2 regions of the Psychrobacillus sp. PGGUH221 genome follow, and region 1 is predicted to be linked to the other one. Evidence: riboswitches for the same ligand, from Rfam matches in the RefSeq annotation. Region 1 holds a riboswitch; the other holds the start of a gene.

The links. A riboswitch is a leader RNA that binds a small molecule or an ion and turns the genes downstream of it on or off. The one in region 1 is predicted to bind FMN.
Region 2: it holds a riboswitch for FMN, as region 1 does, so the genes downstream of both, PGC35_RS08655 (ECF transporter S component) here and ribE (riboflavin synthase) in region 1, are expected to answer to the same signal.

The regions. Positions count from the first base shown of each region.
Region 1 is NZ_JAQMHQ010000006.1:52,394-64,313, forward strand. Features, by position in the region: gene PGC35_RS11175 (DMT family transporter) at 279-593, opposite strand; gene PGC35_RS11180 (DMT family transporter) at 594-935, opposite strand; gene PGC35_RS11185 (TetR/AcrR family transcriptional regulator) at 959-1,540, opposite strand; gene PGC35_RS11190 (DUF3891 family protein) at 1,947-2,711, shown strand; gene PGC35_RS11195 (YfiT family bacillithiol transferase) at 3,099-3,617, opposite strand; gene PGC35_RS11200 (dienelactone hydrolase family protein) at 3,665-4,258, opposite strand; gene PGC35_RS11205 (DinB family protein) at 4,469-4,933, shown strand; gene PGC35_RS11210 (NUDIX hydrolase) at 4,982-5,464, opposite strand; gene PGC35_RS11215 (ABC transporter permease) at 5,517-6,557, opposite strand; gene PGC35_RS11220 (ABC transporter permease subunit) at 6,554-7,396, opposite strand; gene ribH (6,7-dimethyl-8-ribityllumazine synthase) at 7,581-8,045, opposite strand; partial or broken gene ribB (3,4-dihydroxy-2-butanone-4-phosphate synthase) at 8,105-8,725, opposite strand; gene ribE (riboflavin synthase) at 8,742-9,389, opposite strand; FMN riboswitch at 9,570-9,702, opposite strand; FMN riboswitch at 9,844-9,974, opposite strand; gene PGC35_RS11240 (serine hydrolase domain-containing protein) at 10,310-11,353, shown strand; gene argH (argininosuccinate lyase) at 11,437-11,920, opposite strand, start outside.
Region 2 is NZ_JAQMHQ010000004.1:222,837-234,756, forward strand. Features, by position in the region: gene PGC35_RS08615 (pseudouridine synthase) at 1-102, shown strand, start outside; gene resA (thiol-disulfide oxidoreductase ResA) at 202-738, shown strand; gene resB (cytochrome c biogenesis protein ResB) at 753-2,402, shown strand; gene ccsB (c-type cytochrome biogenesis protein CcsB) at 2,407-3,597, shown strand; gene PGC35_RS08635 (response regulator transcription factor) at 3,787-4,503, shown strand; gene PGC35_RS08640 (ATP-binding protein) at 4,496-6,271, shown strand; gene sigX (RNA polymerase sigma factor SigX) at 6,319-6,855, shown strand; gene PGC35_RS08650 (hypothetical protein) at 6,848-8,113, shown strand; FMN riboswitch at 8,261-8,395, shown strand; gene PGC35_RS08655 (ECF transporter S component) at 8,553-9,146, shown strand; gene PGC35_RS08660 (hypothetical protein) at 9,486-9,773, shown strand; gene PGC35_RS08665 (ferredoxin) at 10,078-10,326, opposite strand; gene PGC35_RS08670 (YpbB family protein) at 10,439-11,473, shown strand; gene PGC35_RS08675 (RecQ family ATP-dependent DNA helicase) at 11,466-11,920, shown strand, end outside.

The DNA.
Region 1 (11,920 bases):
TGATTTAATACTCAGCAATAACTTCTTGTTCATTTAAATTACGATATGGTCAAACGCTATGTATATTAAACTGACAACTCCATCATTATTGAAACTCAATTGTAAAAAGAGATACACCTTGAAATAAGGTAGTATCTCTTTCTGTATTAAAATATATTACTCATTGCGAATATTCCATATTTACGAACTTAGTTTTTCACTTTGAAATTTCATCAAATATTTTAATTTTGACAAGTTAGAGCTCCATTCTTTAATTCCAATAGTTCTATAAAATTCTTTTAGGAAGTCAGTTTCAACCCAATTACTGCAGCTACGATCATGCCTATAAATGCAATTCTTTTCCAATCCTTAGATTCTCCATAAATAAACATTCCTACAAGTGTTCCCCCTACTGTTCCTATACCTGTCCAAACTGCATAAGATATTCCCATAGGGAGAGTTTTCATTGCTAATGCCAGAAAACTAAAACTTAAAATAAAACCAACAATTAAAATTACATATGATTGAATGTTCTTGTATTTAATGACTCTGTTCAAACCTATAACTCCTATAACTTCAAGACATCCAGCTAAAATAAGGTATACCCAATCCATTTATGCTACACCATCTTTCTCGCTTGAATCGGTGGTGATCAATTTTAAACCAATTACACCAGCTAATAGCAAAAGTATAAAAAATATTTTAGTCCAACTAAATGGTTCTCCGAATACAATCATCTCTACCACAACGGTTCCAGCTGTACCAATTCCAGTGAAGACAGCATACGCCGAGGCAACTGGTACGGTTTGTAAAGCTTTTAGTAACACGACAAATGATAAATATATTAGGAAGGCAATCACAAGCCAAGAAATCCAGTTATCTGAGTACTTCAAACCCATTGCCCAAAAAATTTCAATAACACCAGCAATAATTACAAGTGCCCAATTTCGATTCATATAGTTTCCCTCCGTAAAGCTTCTTAATCCTTCGATAATCCACGCCAATAAAGATACCAAGAAGCATCTAATCTTTTATTCGAACGCTCGGGACCACCATATAACATTTCTACAAAAATTCCATCTAATACCCCTAAGAATGCTACTGTAGCTTTCTTAGCCTCAATTGAAGAGCTAATTTCCTTTTTTATGATTGCTTCTTCTAAAATTGGAACTAGTAGTTCTTCTACCTTGTCTAAGTATTCATATACATATTCCATGACTTCATTATAGAGATGAGTAGGAGGAAAAAACGTTATACGAAGCCAAAATTTAGTATAGCCATTTTTTTCATATTGCTCTTTATAATGCAACAGAAAATTAAATAAGAAATCCTTAATAGGAAGCTTCTTGTTACCGTCAATAAAATTGGTAACTATTCTTAATTCATTAGCAAACACGTCGTTACAAACATCAAGAAAAAGCTCGTCTTTTCCTTTAAAGTATGTGTAAATAGATTGTTTTTTTATTCCTACCTCATCAGCAATGTGAGCCATTGATGTTCCATCATATCCATTCTGGGCAAATCGGTTAAGCGCAACTTCTTTTATTCTATTTATTGTCATACTATCACCCTTCCGAACGTTCGTCAGTTAAAAATAACAAACATTTTAAATCCTGTCAACAAATTCTTCTTTTAGTACCTATAAAAGATTCGTAAAATGAAAAAAATGAAGTGAACCTCATTTCTGAGATTCACAGTCATTTTGAGAACTACAATATAGGCAATATAAATATTAACATAATAACTGATATTATCTCCTCTATGTAACTAATACAGATCCAAATTCTAAATTCCCAATGAGTCTATCATGGTTAAATTGGACATCCTATTCAAAAGACTTTAAGGATTTAACTTCACCCTTGCAAAGTCAATTAAAGTAAATTTGTTTAAATCTGTTGGTTATGAGGTACCTATTAAACATGAGAAACTCAATATGATGGAGTTATATAAAGAAAGGATATACAGAAATGATTATATTAGAACGAGAACAAAGCTATGTAATGGTTACTCAGAATGATCATGCCAAAATTGCAGGGAAAATCGCCCAAAATTGTAAGAAGGATTATTTTTTTGAGCTTGAACGAACACCAGAAGTGCTACTGGCGATCAAAGAACATGATAGAGGATGGATAGAGTTAGATACTTCTCCAGTATGGAATGATAAAACAGATAGGCCCTACTCATTTATTGACTACCCGACTGAGCTTAAAATCCCTTTTTATAAAAAGGGACTGGATGAGGTTGAAAAAATGAGCAAGTATGCAGGCTTGTTATGTAGTTTACACTATTCCTCATTACTTCATGATGCTACCGAATCCGTAGTTAAGGAGTTTTGGAATGAAGAAAAGCAAAGAAAAAAGCGACTTTCAAAGGAACTAGGATTGAAGGAAAATGCGGATAAGAATGAAACCTTAATGTACCAATTGGATTTGCTAAAATTTAGTGATTATCTTTCTCTTTATATTAGTTTAAATGAACCTGGTGATAATAAAAGGAATCATCCCTTTTTTCAAAACGGATTTCCACAATTGTTTCTTTTTGTTACGGACAAACCCATCGTTGCTCATTGGGAAAATCCAGAAACCGTTTCGCTTTCCTTCTCTCCTTTAAAGAATGAATTGGAAGTACAACTACCATACAAGGAAGTATTAAAAGATCAAATTGACAAGAAAGGCATTCTAGAGGCATACAAGGACACACCTCTTTCCATAAGAAAGGTAACTTTTAAATAAAATAAAACAAGATTAGAAAGAAAGTAATATCACAATAATTCGGCATTTTGATTTAATTATTTATCTTCTTTTAGAAGCGTCCCCCTTAGTTAATGTTAGTTTTATTATTTTTTAGTATTTCCTTCAATGTTGAATGAATATTATTAAGAGCTATTAAAATAATACCCAACATAACGAAAGTAACAACCTCCTGGGTTATAAAAGATATAACTCCAAGAACAATAAAATACAAAGTATACAACCAGTTTTTCATTTTTCTTCCCCCCTTCCCTAATAGTAAATAACAATACATTGATTGAATCACTAAAGAAATGTTGCTTGTTTCATTAGCATGTCCTGTAGCAATTTCTTCTATTTACAGCCATGCTTCTATCAAAAAAGTCCAATTTACCAGCCCTTACGAATACATAAAGAAGTTATATGAGCAAGATGGTGTTGACCATGCCAAGCATAAATGCCAATATTTTTTCCAATTGAAATTTCACCTGAATCTGGATGAACAAAGGTCTTCTCTAAATCCGTAAAGGTTAGGCTTTTTAATAGTTTAACCCATCTTATATGTAAGGCTTTAAGAAGAGATATGGAAGTCTCAACCGGAAGTTCGTAATCAGGAAGTTCTGCCCATTCTCCTTCGTTATAAGGCTTGATTACTGGAGTATCTTCTGTGATTGCTAATTTAAATCGAATATATGCATTCATATGGCTATCCGCAAGATGATGAACTACTTGACGAACTTTCCACCCTCCTAAACGATAAGCTGTATCCATTTGTTGGTCATTCAAGTCACTTACAGCAACTGCTAATAATTCAGGCAAATCTTCAATCTGCTTAATCCATTCCTCAATCTCATTCCTAGTAATTTTTCCATCAAATTCAAACTCACCTATCGGGTATCTTTCATTCATATTAAGCACTCCTTTATTCAGTTTTTCTATCGCTTTACATCTTTTTTTTACTCAATTTTTCTGAAAAAATCGAACATCTTGTTAAATGCTTTTTGTGCTGATTTTTCATGATATTTATGAGAAAATGGGTCACTAAACCCGTGATGGCCGTTAAATTTATGTACCTTTATATTCTTTTCTTCTAAACGTTGGATTAACTCGTTCACATTAAACGATTTCTCTATTTCTGGAAAAAAAAGCAATGAAGGACATAAGGGTTCTATCTCTATATAGCTTCTTATACGAGAACCATAAAATCCGACAATTCCATCGACACCATTTTCATCACTACACAACCAAGCAATCGTAGCCCCCACACTAAATCCAACTATATATACTTTCTCATATCTATCTTTCATGTCAGACAATACACATTTGATTTTTTTAGAAGCATTTGTAAAACCTACGTTCTCCATAAAATGTTTATAAGCAACTTCCTCTTGAATATATTCAAATGATGTTTCAAGTTCGTATAAACTGGGACAAATAACATCAAACCCTTTTTCTGATAATGTACGACAAATATAATTCATATGCTGATTAATTCCGTAAATTTCATGAACTACAATAATTAAAGAATTTGATCTATTTTGTATGTAAATCTAATACATCCCCCTTCTAGACTAAAATTAGCTGTAGCATCTTTTACTAAACTCTATTAAATATTTAAGTAGTAGTTCTCCTTAAACCCAACAAAATCTTTCTTCTAGCAGCCGTCTTCTTAAGACTTTTTTCTATCCTACCAATATTATAGAATATTTGCGATAATATGAAATAATAGTTTAAGAATAGGAGGTAAGAAAGTGCTTGAGATGTTTTTGTATAATTGGCAAATAAGGAATGATTGGTTTGAATGGTGTCTCGATTTATCTTTTGAAGAGCTAACAAAAAAACGTATAGGTGGGATGGGTAGTATTTTACATAATTTATACCATGTAATAGATTGTGAACAACTATGGATCAATCAAATGAATGGTACACCTGTTATAGAGAGTAATATTGACTTAATTACCAACCTTGAAGACGTAATTAATTTTTCGAATGAAACAAAGCAAAATACTTATGATTTTATCCAAAGGTGGATTTCTAATCAGGACAATCAAGTATTAAAAATTACTAATAAAAAGGGTATTACTTATTCATTTTCTTACGATAAAATTTTGCATCATATCATTTCACACGAAACGCATCATATAGGACAATTATCTATTTGGTCTAGGGAAATCGGCATTAAACCTGTATCTAGCGATATATTATTTAGAGAACCAAACTATTGATATGGACCTCTTCTTTGAGTCACTTTTAAAGAAGAGAGTTTACTAGATCTATATTTTCCTGTTTAACTTCTGTACAAAATCTGGTTTTGTTACATATTCCATATAATTTACAGTACCATTAAAATCTAAATAAGCTTGATAACGTGCAAGTATAGCTGGAGCAGTAATTAAATCTAACACTTTATTTTTTGCCACCCAGCCACTTTCTGTTGTTTCATCAGAAGTACAAAGTTCTCCGCTAGTTTGCTTGCACAAAAAATCTACTATCAACTTAGTAGGGACATCCGTTTTATTGTCATACCATTTATGAATACCAGTATTTGAATAAATACCAATCATGCGAGAAACAACTATATCTATTCCGCTTTCTTCTTTTATTTCTCTACATAAGGCATCCATTAGATTTTCGCCTATTTCCACTTGACCGCCAGGAAAAACCCATCCCCCATGAAGTGTTCTCACTAACAGAATATCTCCCTTTTCGTTCTCTACTATTCCCCCAACTGCTAATATATGTGTTGGCATTTTCATTTTAAATTCCTCCTAAAATTTAATATGCTGTAAAAAAACTGTAGACTAAAGCCTACAGTTTTGTTGATTTTTGTTTTTCAGTTTGATGTAGCAAACGCAACTTTTCTTTTAACTGACGTTGATTCCATTCAATTGTGTCATCCGAAACAAATACAGCTTTTCTTCGTTTCGGAATGATTACTTGCCCACTCACTGCTCGCGTATAGCCCTCGATCATAGTGGCAACAGCTAATATAACGAGTGCGAAACAGATTGCTGGAGCAAGGGGCAGCCATGGAACACCTTGTAAATATCGAAACGAAGAACCAAATAGTCCAGCCCATTCATACGCTATCGATTTAGGTGGATCTCCAAACATCGGATCATAGCTCACATTTGTCCCCCCAATAAATAATTGAAGAAGTCCTAAATGTGTAAAAACAACTAATGTTTCAACCACTTGCTGACCATAAAGTACAAACAATTTTTCCCGCATCATTGGAAAGAGATGTCTCGTTATTATTCTTCGACGACTCGCTCCAAGTGTTCTTGCAGCTAAAATGTATTCCTGCTGATAAAGTAAATTCGCTTCATTCCCAATTAAAGCGGACACAATAGGAACGGTTATAATAGCCATTAACACAACTTGAATAACAATACGTTCCCATACCGTTGTAGAGAACCCTTCCATCGGCTCCCATAATACGGGAAACAACATGAGATAGGAAAATATGGTCATTGGCACATAATGTAGCGGATCAATAAAACTATTCAATAATGAACGTTTCTTTTGCCAATACGTACCTATGACAAAACCTAGGGGTACTGCAATAAACATACGGACTGCAGCAACTCCCATTGCAGCAATAATAGTATATTTTGCACCTAGCATAATTTTTGCAAACATATCATAACCGAACTGGTCTGTCCCAAAAGGATTAGCCCAACTAGGTGAAAGTGGGGCTGCTTCTACTAATTTACCTTTTTCGTATATAAAAAATGTTTGCTTAGGATCCGGTCCATTAATCCATTCGAATACAAAACTTCCTATTAAAAAGAATGCAAGAATGATAAATCCAAAAACAAAATAAGGTTGCTTCCAAACAGACTTCATAAGATAGCACCTCCCCGATTCAAACGGCGTAAAAAGTACCACTCACCAAAGCTGTACAGTATGAAAACAGGTAAAAAGAAACTGCAAACTGTAATTAAAAAAAGCTCGCCAGACATGTTTTGGCTCAAGTGAAACATAATACCTGGCATATTGAACATTCGTTCTAAAATAAATAAATTAGAAAGCATAAACCACATCGTCTTTTTCGATTGAAAAAATATACTAACAATTGCATTCCTAAATATATGTATAATTAAAATAATTAATTTATTAAAACCAAGCGACTTTGAAAGTTCTACATACATTTTACGTTCCTCTGCCTCAAATGTCAGCATGCTTAAGCGATACAGCTGTACCATCGGTAAAATCATCAAACAAAAAACAGGAAGCATATAAATCTTTTCTCCACCAGTGACGGCTATTTTAGAAAGAAAAATACCTGTATTTCTATGAATCATAATTACCGTTAACTGAACAAGCAAGATCACTAATATGTCTGGAAAGGATTCCAAAAAGAAAAAGATCGTTTTAATTCGCTGTCTTGTTCGTTCTTTAAACAGCATTGTTAGAATCGTAAATAATAATGCTAAAAATATTGCAACTAGTAATGCCAAAAATAATATCTCTAAGGAATAGGTAATATACTCCCCTATATGTGGACCATAGTATTGATCCATAAAATTAGAAATTGGAAATAGTGCAAGTATATGTTGCGAATATTCCTTTCCCCTAAACTCCCCTTGTTGTATACCTGTGATCAATATAGGTAAGCCACTTATCAGTAAAATACCTATAAAAGCTACCGTCAATTGAAGCAACCATTTTGATAATTTCTTCACAAAAAATCCCCCTGCTGTCTGAAAACTAAGATGAAAATATCATAACATAGTAAAATATAAAAAAAAGAGAATTTTAAGTAATTTGAGACATTTCTCCATTTAATCCAATTTTCAGCCCTCTTAAATCGATTGGAACAAGCGAATATAAAAAAACAGGCTAATGATAGCCTGTTTTTTATGTCTATTAAAATAAACGGCTTAAATTCGCCATTTCAATTGCAGATACTGCTGCATCATAACCTTTGTTACCAGCTTTTGTACCAGAACGTTCAATAGCTTGCTCGATTGTTTCCGTTGTCACAATGCCGAACATAACTGGCACACCCGTTGTTAACCCCACACTTGCAATACCTTTTGCTGTTTCGTTACATACATAATCGTAATGTGTAGTAGAGCCTCGAATAACAGTTCCTAAACCGATAATTGCGTCATACTTTTTTGTTTCCGCCATTTTTTTCGCTAAAAATGGTACTTCAAATGCTCCAGGTACCCATGCTACATCTACATTATCCAAAGAAACACCGTGACGTTTCAACCCGTCCATTGCACCATCTAATAATTTTCCATTGATAAACTCATTAAATCTACCAACTACAATACCTATTTTCAAATCTGTTCCGATTAATTGTGCTTCAAATATTTGTCCCATTCTTTATCTCTCCTAAATTTTTAATTTTATAAGTTAATATTTCCTCTTAATTAAAGCTATTCACCCATCACTAATTTTTCATGTGCATTTCGATAATTTACTAATGCTTCAATAGTGACAAATTTCAATCCATGAAGATTTGCTATTTCTTTTAATTCTGGTACTCTAGCCATTTCCCCATTTTCACTCATAATTTCGCAAATGACACCAGCGGGTTTAACTCCGCAAAGTTTTGCAAAATCAACCGCTGCTTCCGTATGACCCGGACGTTCAAGTACACCATTGTCTTTTGCTATTAGTGGGAACACATGACCAGGTCGACGGAAGTCAGAGCCTACTGACTCAGCATTCAAAAGTTGTAATATCGTTTCAGAACGTTCAAATGCACTAATACCGGTCTCTGTTGTTTTATAATCTATACTAACAGTGAAGGCTGTTTGATGGTTATCCGTATTATTTTCGACCATAGGAGATAAATTTAGATAATCAGCTAAATTCTTCGTAATAGGTGTGCATATTAATCCACGACCATACGTTGCCATAAAGTTAATATTTTCGGGTGTAGCGTAATCTGCCAATACTAGAAAGTCTCCTTCATTTTCTCGACTTTCGTCATCCACTACAATAATGACTTTACCTTTTTTTAAATCATCTATTGCTTCCTCAATTGTATGAAACATAGTAAAAGCCCCTTTATTAAAATCCATTTTGTCTTAAGAAATCCATCGTTATTGTTGAGTTCGTTGATTTCTCTTGTTTTTGATCTAATTGTTGAATAACATATTTCCCCAATAAATCATTTTCAATATTTACAATGTCTTGCTCTCTTTTAATACCTAAGATTGTCTCGCTGAATGTATGTGGAATAAGCGATACTGTTATTTGTGTGGGCTGCACTTCGAAAATAGTTAAACTAATTCCATCGATCGCTACCGAACCTTTTAGCATGCAATATTTACTGAGTTCTCTATCAATACCGATATCTACGTACACCGCATTTTCCAGTTTTCTTTTTCTTAAGATGACACCCGTTCCATCCACATGACCAGAAACAAAATGTCCACCAAACCTTCCATTTGCCGCCATCGCTCTTTCTAAATTGACTTCATGGCCAATTTGCAGTGAACGAATATTTGTTGACTTAACAGTTTCTGGCATTATTTCTACAGTGAAATGATTATTAGAATAAGCAATAACTGTTAAACAAACACCATTAACAGCAATACTGTCACCTAAATGAATGTCTTCAACTATTTTAGAAGATTCCAATGTTAACTTCATACTGTTCGCACCACTTTTAAGGGCCTTAACTTTTCCTAAGTCTTCTATAATTCCAGTAAACAACATAAACACCTCTATTCAGAAATATTTTATTTAATTCAGAAAACCTCCTGTCTTGACAACAAAATTCTCTGATAAACAAAAGAAAACCCCTTAGAAATTAAGGGGTTTTGGGATTATGTAATTTAAGCAATACTTAATAAACCTTTTTAAATCCAGAAAATTTAAAAGGCTTCTTGCTCTTACATCCTTCTCCCATCCAGACTTTAACTGTCGGCTTTGGATTCGCACCAAATCCTGCCTTAAAAAAGGCTCACGGGCTTAGAATTTCTTCATCACCGTCGATTGGGAATTTCACCCGACCCCGAAGGAATATAATATAAAGTTGTAATTGGTTTTTCATTTTAAAAAAAGAAAAACCCATAGAGAATCTCTACGGGGTCGTTAGAAAAGTTATTTTCATCAACAAATAAACCTATAGAAGAAGTTTTTCTCCATAAGTAAATAAAGTTGTTCAAACGTCCTTCTCCCATCCAGACTATACTGTCGGCTTTGGATTCGCACCAAATCCTGCCTTAAAAAGGCTCACGGGCTTAGAATTTCTTCATCACCGTCGATTGGGAATTTCACCCGACCCCGAAGGACTATTCATCTATGCAATTATAATACCACGTAAAGAATAATTATACACGTAACTTGTCTTTCCTATATTTGTTAATATATCAGATTGCTCAATCAGTCAAGTATACACAAGTGTATATTCTGTATTATATCTACTTTAATACCAGTAGAGAATTACTCTATAAGTTGTGTTTTAAACAGTTTCTTATTGGTCTATTTGTTTAAATGTTTAAAGAAGGGATATATTTTTTATTTAAAGAATAATATAAAAGGATTCTGTACATTTACTTCCACTTTACTTATGAGTATTAAAGAAATTAATAATAGCAACATTTTGTATCAGATCTTAGAAAGGAGACCTTATGAAAATGTATAAATCTATAATTTTAGAAAAGGTTTTTAATAAAACTATGGTTAATAAGCGCATTCATGAAGGAATTGTTTATATGGAAGATACAAGAGGTGAATTTTCTTGGTACAAAGGCTATGGTGGTAAGGAATTAGATTCACCATTGCTTATGGCAAGCATAACAAAGCTTTTGACCACTGCTTGTATCTTAATTTTGCAAGAACAAGGAAAGCTATCATTGAGGAATAAAATATCTGAATTTATTGACCAAGAACATTTAAGCGGACTGCATATATACAAGTCAAAGGAATATTCATTTGACTTACTTTTATACGACTTGTTGTTTCAAATTAGCGGATTACCTGATAAATTTGAAGAGAAGAAGAGTTCAACTAAAAGAAAAGTTATTAATCAAGATTTCAGCTTTTCTTTTCATGAACTTTTAAATTGGGCAAAAGAACTAAAACCACATTTCATTCCGCGTACTAATGGAAAAGCCTATTATTCTGACCTCAACTTTGATTTACTTGGTGAAATTATTGAAAACGTAAATGGAACGACACTGGCAGAAGCCTACCAGCAATTAATTTTTATTCCACTAGAGCTTAAGAATACTTATCTTCCACAAAGTGAAAATGATTTTATACCACATATTTACTATAAGGATAAAGTATTGAACCGCCCTATGTTTATTTGTAGTTGTCGTGCGAGTGGCGGTGCTGTTACTACTGCTAGAGAAATGATGATATTTATTAAAGCATTTTTTGGCGGTAAGTTGTTTAATAAAATTGTATTTGACGAACTAGCTAATTATAACAAGCTTCAAATCACAATGGGACCGATTAGCTATGGGGGAGGATATATGAGAATTACTCTTGGTGGATTATTAATGCCGTTTATGGAAAAGGGAGAATTACTGGGTCACTCCGGCTCATCTGGTTCCTTTGCATTTTACTATCCCCAGAAGGACATTTTTTTTGTCGGGGATGTTAATCAATTTGCTAACCCTAGTCTGCCGATTCGACTTTCTATAAAGTTAGCAATGGGAGTAAAGTAAGATATTTCACAAGCACTGATATGCTTAAAAACCAATAAACTGTAGAAAACTCACACGAATGTGAGTGGTTTCTACAGTTATTATTATGCTAAACGATTTTTAGCTTCATTAATTTGTATTTTAACTTGCTCAAATCCAGTTCCACCTAATGAATTTCTTCTTTTTACGGCCGCTAATGGTGAAAGGACATCGTAAATATCAGACTCGATTAGATTGCTTGCTTCTTGTAAATCTTCTAGTGGAAGATCCAATAAGAAATAGCCTCGTTGGATACATAGGAAAACCAACTTTCCTGTCACTTCATGTGCTTCTCTGAATGGAAGCCCTTTTGAAGCAAGATAATCAGCAAGTTCTGTTGCGTTAGAAAAATCTTTATGAACAGTATCGTGAAGTCGCTCTGTATGAACCGTCATTGTACGAACCATACCTTCAAAAATTTTCAACGATCCAACAATTGTATGAACTGTATCGAACATACCTTCCTTATCTTCTTGCATGTCTTTGTTATAAGCAAGGGGTAATCCTTTAATTACAGTCAGCAAGCCCATAAGATTTCCATACACACGC
Region 2 (11,920 bases), on a different contig from region 1:
TTAACACTGCATGGTTTAAATGCGGGAGAATGGAGAGAGCTTACTACTCATGAGGTCAAACAATTAAGAGTTCTAGCTGAAACAGGTAAGGTAGGGAAATAAAGGGTTTTTTGTTCACAAAGCAGTCATAAGTCTTAATTTTTGTGTGTATTTATTTTGGTATAATAGTGTCGGTTATGTTTGGAAATGGAGGAAAATGAAATGGCTCAAACTAAAAAACAGCGTTTTTATATAAGAACTGTTATTTTGGTAGTGCTTACATTTGCTATTGTGTTTACTGTTTACTCCAACTTAAACAAAGAAAAAAACGCCGTCCTTCAAGTAGGTGATAAAGCACCAGATTTTATGCTAGTAGATATGAATGGTAACGAGCATAAACTTTCTGATTATCAAGGTGAAGGTATTTTCTTAAATTTTTGGGGTACGTGGTGTAAACCTTGCGCAACAGAGATGCCGGCTATGGACAACCAGTATAATGAGTATAAGGATCAGGGTGTTCAAACACTGGCAATTAATATTGGGGAATCTGATTTAAAAGTAAATAGCTTTGTTAATCGATATGGTTTAACTTTTCCTATTGCAATTGATCGGAATAAAAGTGTAATGGAACTATATAATATCGACCCACTGCCAACCACTTTTTTAATTAATCCAGAAGGTCGTATTGAGAAAATTATAAAAGGTGAAATGACAGAGCAAGACATTGCTAATTTTATGGAACAGGTTAAACCTTCCTAAAGGAGTTCGTATAAATGGACAAAATAGTTTGTACATGCGGTAACGTAAACCCAGCTGGTACAGAGTTATGTGAAAGCTGTGGTCGTCCTTTATCACAAGAAATAAAAGAAAAAAAACTAGTAGACATGCGTTATGAAGGATCTGCTAGAAGGTCTCAAACATATAACAAAACAATTATTGATAAGATTTGGAATTTCTTTTCTAGTGTGAAAGTCGGTATGTGGATAATTGTTGCTATTTTAGTGGCGGCTGCGATAGGGACAATATTACCACAAGTGTTCTATGTACCTGCGGTATCGGAAGCAGATATTGCCGCGTATTATGAGAGAGTATATGGTACTTTCGGGAAAGTTTATTATGAATTGGGATTATCAGACTTATATAGCTCATGGTGGTTCCAAACATTAGTTGGTATGTTAGGGATTTCATTAGTTATTGCAAGTTTAGACCGTGTAATTCCACTTTATAAATCTCTTAAGAAACAAAAAACGAAAAGACATATCAGTTTTTTGAGTCGTCAGCGTATTTATGGAATTGGCAATGTGGAAGAGCCATTAGATTCTTTAAATAAAGCAGAAGAAAAACTGAATACAATGCGCTATAAAGTAAAACGAGAAGGAAATGCAATCTTAGCAGAAAAAGGTCGTTTTTCTCGTTGGGGCCCATATGTGAATCATCTTGGTCTAATTATCTTCTTATTTGGAGTTATGTTGAGAGCTATACCGGGATTTTATGTGGATGAAACAATGTGGTTAAGAGAAGGAGAAACACTTTACATACCAAAGACAAATGGATACTTCTTGGAAAGCAAAGATTTTATTTATGAAACGTATTCAAAGGAAGAGTCGGAAGAAGTGTTTGGTGAAGCAATTGACCGAGTTGGAACAATTGCTAAAAATTATCAATCAGATGTTGTGTTATATAAAGGTGCAGATGATGCAATTGCAGGAAAACCTGATGATTTAAAACCTATTAAAGAAGAATCAATTCAAGTGAATCAACCGCTTAAATTTGATAACTTCTCTGTCTTCCAAATGGATTTCCGTTTAGATGAATTAAAATCTATGACATTCCAATTACAAGACAAAGCTTCTAAGGAGTCTTTCGGGGAATTTACAATTGATTTGGCTAATCCCCAAACAGAATATCAGTTAAAAGATGGCTACAAAGTGGAAATTATGGATTATTACGCGGATTTCACTGGTTTTGAAGATGGAGTTCCACAATCACAATCGCCGCTTCCTAATAATCCTGCATTTTTGGTGAAAATGTATAGTCCGGAATTTCCAAAAGGAGAAACAAGCTTTGTAATGATCAAAGAAACATTAGAGCCACTTGGCGAAAATCAGCATAAGATTGCATTCCAAAGCGTTGAGACAAGAGATGTTTCTGGTTTAACTATTCGCAAAGATTTAACGCTTCCTTTACTCGGACTTGGCGGACTGATCTTCATGATTGGGGTAGCCCAAGGTTCATACTGGAATCATCGTCGTATATGGTTGCAGCAATTAGAAGATGGGCAAGTTGTAATTGCAGCACATACAAACAAAAACTGGTTAAGTATTCAAAAAGACTTAGATGCAGTTTCAAAAGTTGCGATTCTTCCACCTTATGAAGACCAACAAGATTTAGACGCTAAAGCGGAAAAAGAGAAAGGAGTCTAGTTTTATGGATTTGGTATCACTTAGTAGTACCTTATTATTAATAGCATTTATTGCTTATTTAGTTGCAACTTTTTTATTCGGGGGAGCAGTAAAAGGTTCTAGCTCGGAGAATACTACTTCAAAATCATTTGATCGCTGGGGAAAATTAGCAATTACAGTTACTATTATTGGTTTTATATCCAATCTTGGTTACTTTTTTACAAGATGGATTGCAGCTGGACATGCTCCGGTTAGTAATTTATTTGAGTTTACAACTGCGTTTGGGATGATGGTTGTAGGGGCATTTATTTTAATTTACTTTATTTATAGAGTACCTTCTCTTGGGCTTTTTGCATTACCAATTGCCGTATTAATCATTGCATATGCAAGTATGTTCCCAAGAGATATTACCCCGTTAATCCCGGCTCTTAAAAGTTACTGGTTGACTGTCCATGTAATTACTGCGGCACTTGGTGAATCCATTTTAGCCATTAGTGCCGTTGCAGGATTAATTTGGCTTCTAAAAAATATTGATTTGACAAAAAAATCAAAACAGAGCTTTTGGATAGAGGCAGTTATGTATTTGGTTGTTTTAGTTCTTGGTTTTGTCATTTCTACGACTTCATTTACAATTGCAGACTATAAGGCTGAATATAGTTATGTAAATAAAGAAGGTAATGCAGCTGAAATGGAATATAACATGCCAGCTATTTTTGGGATGAATAAATCTGAAGCCATCACAGAAAATGCGATGGAACCACTGGTGGAAATGCCGCCATTAGTAAATGCTAAAAAACTTACGATTGTTACATGGTCTGTTATTTTTGGAACAATATTATATGTAATACTGCGTTTAATTTTACGCAAACCTATAGCAGCTGTGCTGCAACCATTTGCTAAAAAAGCTAACTCTCAATATATGGATGAAATTGGGTATCGTTCAGTTCTTATCGGTTTCCCTGTGTTCACTTTAGGAGCACTAATTTTTGCAATGATTTGGGCACATGAGGCATGGTCTAGATTCTGGGGATGGGATCCAAAAGAGGTTTGGGCGCTTATTACTTGGTTGTTCTACGCAGTGTTCCTTCACTTACGTCTAACTAAAGGTTGGCATGGTGAAAAATCTGCTTGGCTAGCTTTAATTGGTTTTATAATTATTATGTTCAATTTAATAGCAGTAAACTTAATTATTGCTGGCTTACACTCTTACGCTTAATAGAATCGCTTATGTGCTTATATAACTCTCGGTGAATAGTGTATGAAGTCTGTACAAGTAGCGATAGATATTCTATTCTATAAATAAACGAAAAAGCTCTTGTCTCTTAAAGAGATAGGAGCTTTTCTTTCAATTTAGTACGACTAATTGTACAATATATATTAGAAGTTGATAGAAGGGTATGATATTATGTCTGAAATGATTAAGCTTTTAGTAGTAGACGATGAAGAACGTATCCGTCGATTGTTAAAAATGTATTTAGAACGTGAAGGTTACGAAGTTGAAGAAGCAGAAAATGGAGAAATTGCATTACAACTTGCCTTAGAGAATGATTATAATTGTATATTATTAGATATTATGATGCCTGAGAAAGACGGTATTGAAGTAATTACTGAATTAAGAGGACATAAGGAAACACCGGTCATATTGTTAACTGCTAAAGGCGAAGAAGCAAACAGAGTCGAGGGATTTGAACTTGGTGCTGATGACTACATAGTAAAACCATTTAGTCCAAGGGAAGTAGTCTTGCGCATTAAAGCTATTTTAAAACGCTCTGCTGTATTGTCACCTATTCAAGGAGCTTCTGCTTCAAAAGATATTGTAGTATTTCCTCATTTAACTATTGATCATGATGCACATCGTGTTACTGCAGATGGTGTTGAAGTAAGCTTAACTCCAAAGGAATATGAGTTACTTTACTTTTTAGCAAAAGCACCAGACAAAGTGTTTGATCGAGAACAGTTGTTAAAAGAAGTTTGGCATTATGATTTCTTTGGAGATTTGAGAACAGTCGATACCCATGTAAAACGGTTACGTGAGAAGTTAAATAGAGTATCTGAAAAGGCAGCTAAAATGATCGTAACTGTTTGGGGTGTAGGTTACAAATTTGAGGTTGTCAATGAATAGAATTTGGAATAGTGTTGTCGGGAAGCTATGGGGAACCATATTGCTTCTCGTCTTATTTGTGTTGTTTATTGTCACCGTTTTAATGCTAGAATTCTTAACAGATTTCCATACAGAGCAAGCGGAAGAATCTTTAAGACAAGAGGCAGCAACTATAGGGAAAATAGTGGAAGAGTACAACCAGGTGGAAGATTCCTTTCAAATTATTGAAGATATACTTGGTACAGAAACAAGTGCCTTAATTGTTAGAGATTCGAATTCCGTTTCTTTGTCTGTTCACGATGGTTTAAAGAAAGATGTTATTAGAGATAAAATACTTAAAGATAAAGAACTTACAAAAGTTTATACATCTAACGATACAATTATTAAAAAAATGTTAATGCCGTCCATGACAGAAGAGAATAAGATGGAATCATATATTATATTAGCATCTCCTTTGGAGTCAAATAATGAAATACATGGCGGTGTATTTATATATCAAAGTTTAGACGTGGTAAACAAAACGTCCAACCAGACAACGAACATTGTCTTTTTATCAGGATTTATTGCGTTATTGTTAACTACCATGTTTTCGTTTTTCTTAACTTCTAGAATCACATCTCCTCTCCGCTCTATGCGAGAAGCAGCTTCAGAACTAGCAAAAGGGAATTTTGAAGCAAAAGTTTCCTATCATCAAAAGGATGAAATAGGAGGACTGGCAACCGCATTCAATCGAATGGGAAGTCAATTAAAACATCATGTGGAAGTAATTAATCAAGAAAAAGAACAGCTATCAAACATATTAACTTCCATGACAGATGCAGTGATTACCTTTAATAAAGATTTCAACGTGCAAGTAAGTAATCCACAAGCGGAGCTTTTAATGCAAAAATGGCATATGAATAATGAAGTAGCTGATAATTCTCATTTGCCTGCAGAACTATACCATTTACTGGATCATGTTTTCCATAATGAAGAGGAGATAGATGAAGAATTAGAAATTAAAGGTTCCTATTTCTCCGTTTCTATAAGTCTTCTTTACAGTAAAGATATGGTTAGGGGAGCAGTTGTAGTTCTGAGAGATATGACAGAACAACACCAGTTGGATAAAATGCGTTCTGACTTTATTGCCAATGTCTCACACGAACTCAGAACACCAATTTCGATGCTACAAGGATATAGTGAAGCGATCATTGATGATGTTGTGACGACGGAGGAAGACCGTAAAGAGATGATTCGAATCATTTATGATGAATCTAAACGAATGGGAAGACTTGTAACAGAATTATTAGATTTAGCACGTTTAGAATCAGGCTACTTAAGTATTTTTAAAGAGGAAGTATTGGTAATACCTACAATTGAACGAATTACTCAAAAGTTTGATCAAATAGCGAAAGAAAAAAATCTTCGTTTAAATTTTGAACAAAACTTACTTGAGCCTATGACGCTAGAAATCGATGAAGATCGTATGGAACAAGTGCTGACAAATTTAATTGACAATGCTCTGCGTCATACGGAAAAAGGATCTGTCACAGTTAGAATTTCGAAAATCGACCATCAATTTGTGATGGAAGTGGAAGACACAGGTTATGGCATACCGAGTGAAGACCTTCCTTATGTTTTCGAACGTTTTTATAAAGGGGATAAAGCAAGAACGAGAGGAAAGAGTGGAACAGGTCTTGGTTTAGCAATTGCTAAAAATATAATAGAACGTCATGATGGTAATTTATCTGTGGAAAGTGAACTAGGTGTTGGTACTAAATTCATTATCCGATTACCTCTAACTAATTGAAACAAAAACAGTTCATGAACGACTAATTGTAAGAACGGGGGGAGCTTATGAATGACTCCGTTTTCCACCGCTTGTATGATAATTATCATCAAGACGTTTTTCAGTTTCTGATCTATTTGGTTAAAAATAGACAGACTGCGGAAGACTTGGTCCAAGAAGTGTATGTTCGCGTTTTAAGGGCTTATAGCCGATTCGAGGGGAAAAGTTCTGAGAAGACATGGCTATTTTCTATTGCTAAAAATGTAGCAATCGACCATTTTAGAAAGCAATCAGTGAGAAAAAAAAGGTTGTTCGAATCCTTTAATTGGGAAACGATGCAGCTTGCATCGTCAGATATGCTTCCAGAGGATTTAGTTCAATTGAATGACGAAATGAAATCTCTATTAACTGCTCTAGATGATTGCACTGGCGATCAAAAAATGGTTATCATAATGCGATATTTTCAGCAGCTATCTATTGCTGAAACAGCACAAATACTAAATTGGTCAGAAGGAAAAGTGAAAACAACACAACACCGAGCTATAAAGTCATTGCGTGAACGATTATCTGAAACAAAGAAGGAGGGTAAGGTTCATCATGAGTAATTGGAAAAAAGATGATGAAGCACTAGATGAATTACTGAACCAAATGCCCAAGTTTACAGATCATCGTTCCAAAGAAGATGTGTATAATCGGGTAAAACAAGAGGTATTAGGTCACGAAAAAGAATCAACTATATATTCTTCACGTAGGATTCAATCCAAATGGTTACCTTTAGTTATTTCTATTGCTTCCGTATTTCTTCTCACTTTTTTAGTTTCTTCCTATTTGAATAATAATAATTCAATGAAGCAGTATAGCACTAGCGAAAAAATGGAACAGAAGAGCAGTGAAGAAGAAAGTATGCAGTCAATGGATGTTACAGAGAATGCTGCCATAACAAGTGAAGAAAGTAAAACTGAATCATCGGACGATATGTCAAAAATGACAAGTATAATGGAATCGTATATAGAATTAAAACCAATAGATAAAAGATATGCTGTCTATGAAGGTGATTTAAATGGAGGTACTGTGTTTCATTTTTCATTCAATGAAAATGCATTAACTGTACCTGTCACAATTATTATTCCAAAAGAGCAAGTGGAAGCCGATTTTCCAGATATGAAACCAAATAGTTTACAGTTGTATGAACGTTATGCAAGTTTGATTAATGAAGAGTCGCTCGGATTTACAGAGTATCATCCTTATAAAGGGTATTTTGTTGCGGATAATCAATTATTAAAGCATTATCTCCCTAATGAACATGGTTATGACACAGCGTCTGGAACATCGGTACCGTATTGGAGCTCTCTAAATGAAATTTTTACGGATTTTGATTCAATCGCTCTTTTAAATGAGGACGGCTCTCCACTTGAATGGGATCAAGTAGGCATATTAGCTGAGCCGAGTAAATTAGAAGGGTCGAAAGGTCAACATAATTACTATAATTACCGTGCCCAAAATGGAAATATATATTTAACTCCTAACTTTTCAGCTTCTTATGAAACGATTGCTGAAGCATTTAGTGAAATGAAAAACGTAGATAACGACATATACACTTCTGTAATCCCATCGAATATTACTTACTCATATGAAGATCGAGAAGGAATAGCTGTTATCAAATTTAACGAACCATTGGATTTAGAATCAATGGAGCCAAATGAGGCTACAAGATTAATTGAAGCATTCGCATTGACCGCAGCAAGCTTTGGAACTGAAGTGAAATTAGAAAATGTAGTACAGGAGCAGTGGGAAATATTTAATTTCGAAAATACCCTTCCTACTCCACTTGGACCAAATGGTTTTATAATGAGCGTCCAATAAGAATTTGGAATGCCAAGCTTTGATTTTATCAAAGCCTGGCATTTTTTGTATCATAAAATTTTGAAGCAATTATATTGCATAAAGGTTGTGTTTTTGTTAATATATTATTAATTCAAGATATTATTCTTGAAGTATAATAAAATATTGATTCATCTTCGGGGCAGGGTGAAATTCCCGATCGGCGGTATTAGAAGATTTATTTCTTGAGCCCGCGAGCCGTAATTGGCAGGATTTGGTTAGATTCCAAAGCCGACAGTATAGTCTGGATGGGAGAAGGTGAAGGTACAGTCGTTTTTCGTATACTCTAATGCGGATACGCTTTTTTTAAGTGTGCCTTGTTTCTCCCTTGAGCTCTTTAATAGCTTAAGGGATTTTTGAGTTACAATTTCGTACTGAACCTTTCTTCTTGTGGAGTGAATCGCAAAAGGAGAGAGGAATAATGACAAAAAGTAAGACGCGAAAGCTTATTGCTATCGCAATGTTGAGTAGTATTTCCTTTGTATTGATGCTACTTGCATTTCCGTTACCGGTACTACCAGCTTATTTAAAAGTGGATTTTAGTGATATTCCAGCACTAATTGCGGCTATTACGATGGGGCCAATTGCAGGTATTGTCGTAGCGTTTTTGAAAAACGTATTAGATTGGTTGTTTGCTGGAAGTCCAACTGGTGTACCAGTAGGACATATGGCGAATTTTGTAACTAGTATTCTATTTATAGCACCTGTTTATTTAATTTATCGCAAAGCATCATCATCTAAAGGGATCATGTACGGTTTAGCTTCTGGAACGATTTCCATGGCAATAGGCATGAGTGTTTTAAATTACTTTGTATTTTTACCAATGTATACGTACTTCTTAAACTTCCCTATGGAGACTGGTACAGCTTTGTTCAATTCTATTATTTTCGGTATCCTACCGTTCAATTTGATAAAAGGACTATTAGTTACAATCGTTATGATTGTTTTATTTAAGCGAATGAAACCAATGCTCGACCGAGTAACAAATTCGTTTCGAGTTCCGGATACAAATTAATTAAAGGTCGTTTCTCTATCTTAGAGAAACGTCCTTTCTCGTTTTACAAAAGGAATTTTGCTAATTGGTCTCGTTCATTATTTTGATTTTTTGTCAGGCTTTTCTATTAACTCAGGATTATTCTTCCTGAGTATATAAAAAATAATAAAGTATTTTTTTTGTAGGTTTGGGAAGAGTCCGCTCGAATCCTTCGGGAAAGCGAGAAAGGCGACACTACAGGAGTCGAGCAAGGGCACTGAGAAAGTCCTCACTGAAGTATGTGAACGACAAGTTGTTCACATACTCGATTTTTATGTTGGCCACATTAATTTCCGTTCCGGGCGGACGCGTTCCGCCGGCATGGCTTCAGCCGCTTCCCTCGCTCCGCTCAGTCCAGGGTCTTCACCTCATGCTTTTCCGGCTAGAGTCGCCGCCTTTCACTTCAATCAACTATTATCCGCGTTCCAATTAGAAATCCATCATGCCATTAATAGAGCAAGTATTAATCACTTAAATTTTTTCAATCAGTATATAAAGAAAATCGTTGAAAAAGGCGACACTCCTGCGGGAAAAGCGTTAGCCGAAGACCCCGCAGTTGAGGGGGAAGGCAATCTAAGTTCGCCGCATCATGCGGCGACGATTGCATGACCAACATCGTGTTGGCCTAGGAGGCTAAGGCAACGCCCGCGGAAAGGGAGCCGTTTCAACGATTTTTTTATTTATCGGACGACATTATTTAGTAAAGTCAAATTCTATAGACTTTTTCAGTGCCCTCTGCGTAAGGAAGGCTAAGTGCGCCTCGTCAAATGTAAGGAAATAAATTCGAGTTTGTCTACCAGTCTGAAAGGACATTCCTCTATTATTTAGAAAATGCTTCTTTTAGATAAGCCTTTTAAAATGTTTTTCTTATAAAAAAACTGCCTGAAAAATCTAGGCAGTTTGTATTGTTCATCTATTCAAATTTCAAAGCATCGCCTTCAAATGACTCATCTGCCACTTTAATTGAATCTGTAGGGCATCCTTCAAAAGCATCTTCCATATCTTCTAGTAGTTCGTCTGGAACTTCTACTGTCCCCATGTTATCATCTAGAATAACGTATGCAATGCCTTCATCATCGTAATCGTATATATCAGGTGCTGCTGCGCCACATGCGCCACAAGCGATACATGTATCTTTATCTACAATTGTATATTTAGCCATAAATATATTCTCTCCTTTATATCTGCTTACACGGAATAGCTATCCTATTCATTCTAAAGCTGTTTACGTGACATTTCAACAAAAATACATTAAAAAACGTGAGGTATTTACAGTGTACTTTCATCAATTATTATTATTAATCATACATAAGTTTCACGGAGAACGGTCTTCTACAGCTCCATTTTACTTATTAAAAGGTAAAAAATCTGGCCAGACGATACAGGATGTTACTTATTTTAAACTTCATCCTTTTTTTTCACTGTATCCTAAATTATCACTAGATGAATATAATGGCGAAATTTTGACACTTTTAAAAGAGGGGTATATTGAAGAAGACAAGTCGATTATTAATCTTACAGAAAAAGGCACAATGCACATCAATTCAATGAGAGACCCTCAATTTAATGGATGGTTATATAGAGGAAATGAGCATATGTTTTGGAGCAGAATTGCTTTGGTTATTCAAACTTTATCTCATTTTGAAGCCAATGTGCACCGTTATGTTCCAAATCAAAAGAATCCAGATATACATCGTTTTGTTAAAGGATATCTATTTAGCAGGGATTATAAAAGTGCAGAATTTTATACAAACTTTAGGCAACAATTGCTGCAGCTACTTGAGAACACAAAATTTGAGAATATTCATAGAGAAATATTTGTCTATCGTCTAAGTGGTTATGGAAGGAGTGGGTTGACATGGGAGCAATTAGCTCGGTATTACAATCGACCACTTTTGGATATAAAACTGTTATTCATTGAGAGTTTACATATTGCACTATCGATTATCCATAATGAAAAGTTTCCAGACTTATTACCTCTCACAAAAAATGTAGAGGTTCAAACTCCTTTGACTGAATCTGCAATGAAGACGTATCAATTAATTCAAAAAGGCCATACCCTGGAAGATATAGCTGCAATACGCTTTTTAAAATTTAATACGATTGAAGATCATATTATTGAAATCGTATCAGCTATACGAAACTTTCCTATTTACTCTTATATATCCAATGAACAAGTTGATAAAGTGTTGAAGATTTCTAATAGTTTACAAACTAAAAAGTTAAAAGCTATTCGCGAGCATGTTCCTCATTTAAGCTTTTTTCAAATTAGAATTGCACTTGCAAAAGGAGAAGGGGCTAATGGATAAGCTGACAGAAATTCTTCATCAGAAATTTGGATATATTTCTTTTCGAGAAGGACAAAAAGAAATAATTGAACAGGTCATCGAAGGAAAAGATGTAGTCGCAATACTGCCAACTGGTATGGGAAAATCATTATTATATCAATTGCCCGCTTATTTTATAAAGGGTACTGTTTTAATTGTTTCTCCATTAGTATCGTTAATGCAAGATCAAGTAGAACAATTAAAGATAATCGGTGAAAAAAGAGTAGTTGCAATAAACTCTTTTCTAACTTACGAACAAAAAGAAATGGTTATGAGAAATTTGGCTTCCTATAAGTTTATCTTTACTTCACCAGAAATGCTTCAAAATAAACGTTTTAATAATGCCTTATCCGCTATTTCCATAGCATATATAGTAGCAGATGAAGCACATTGTATTTCACAGTGGGGGTATGATTTTCGTCCTGATTA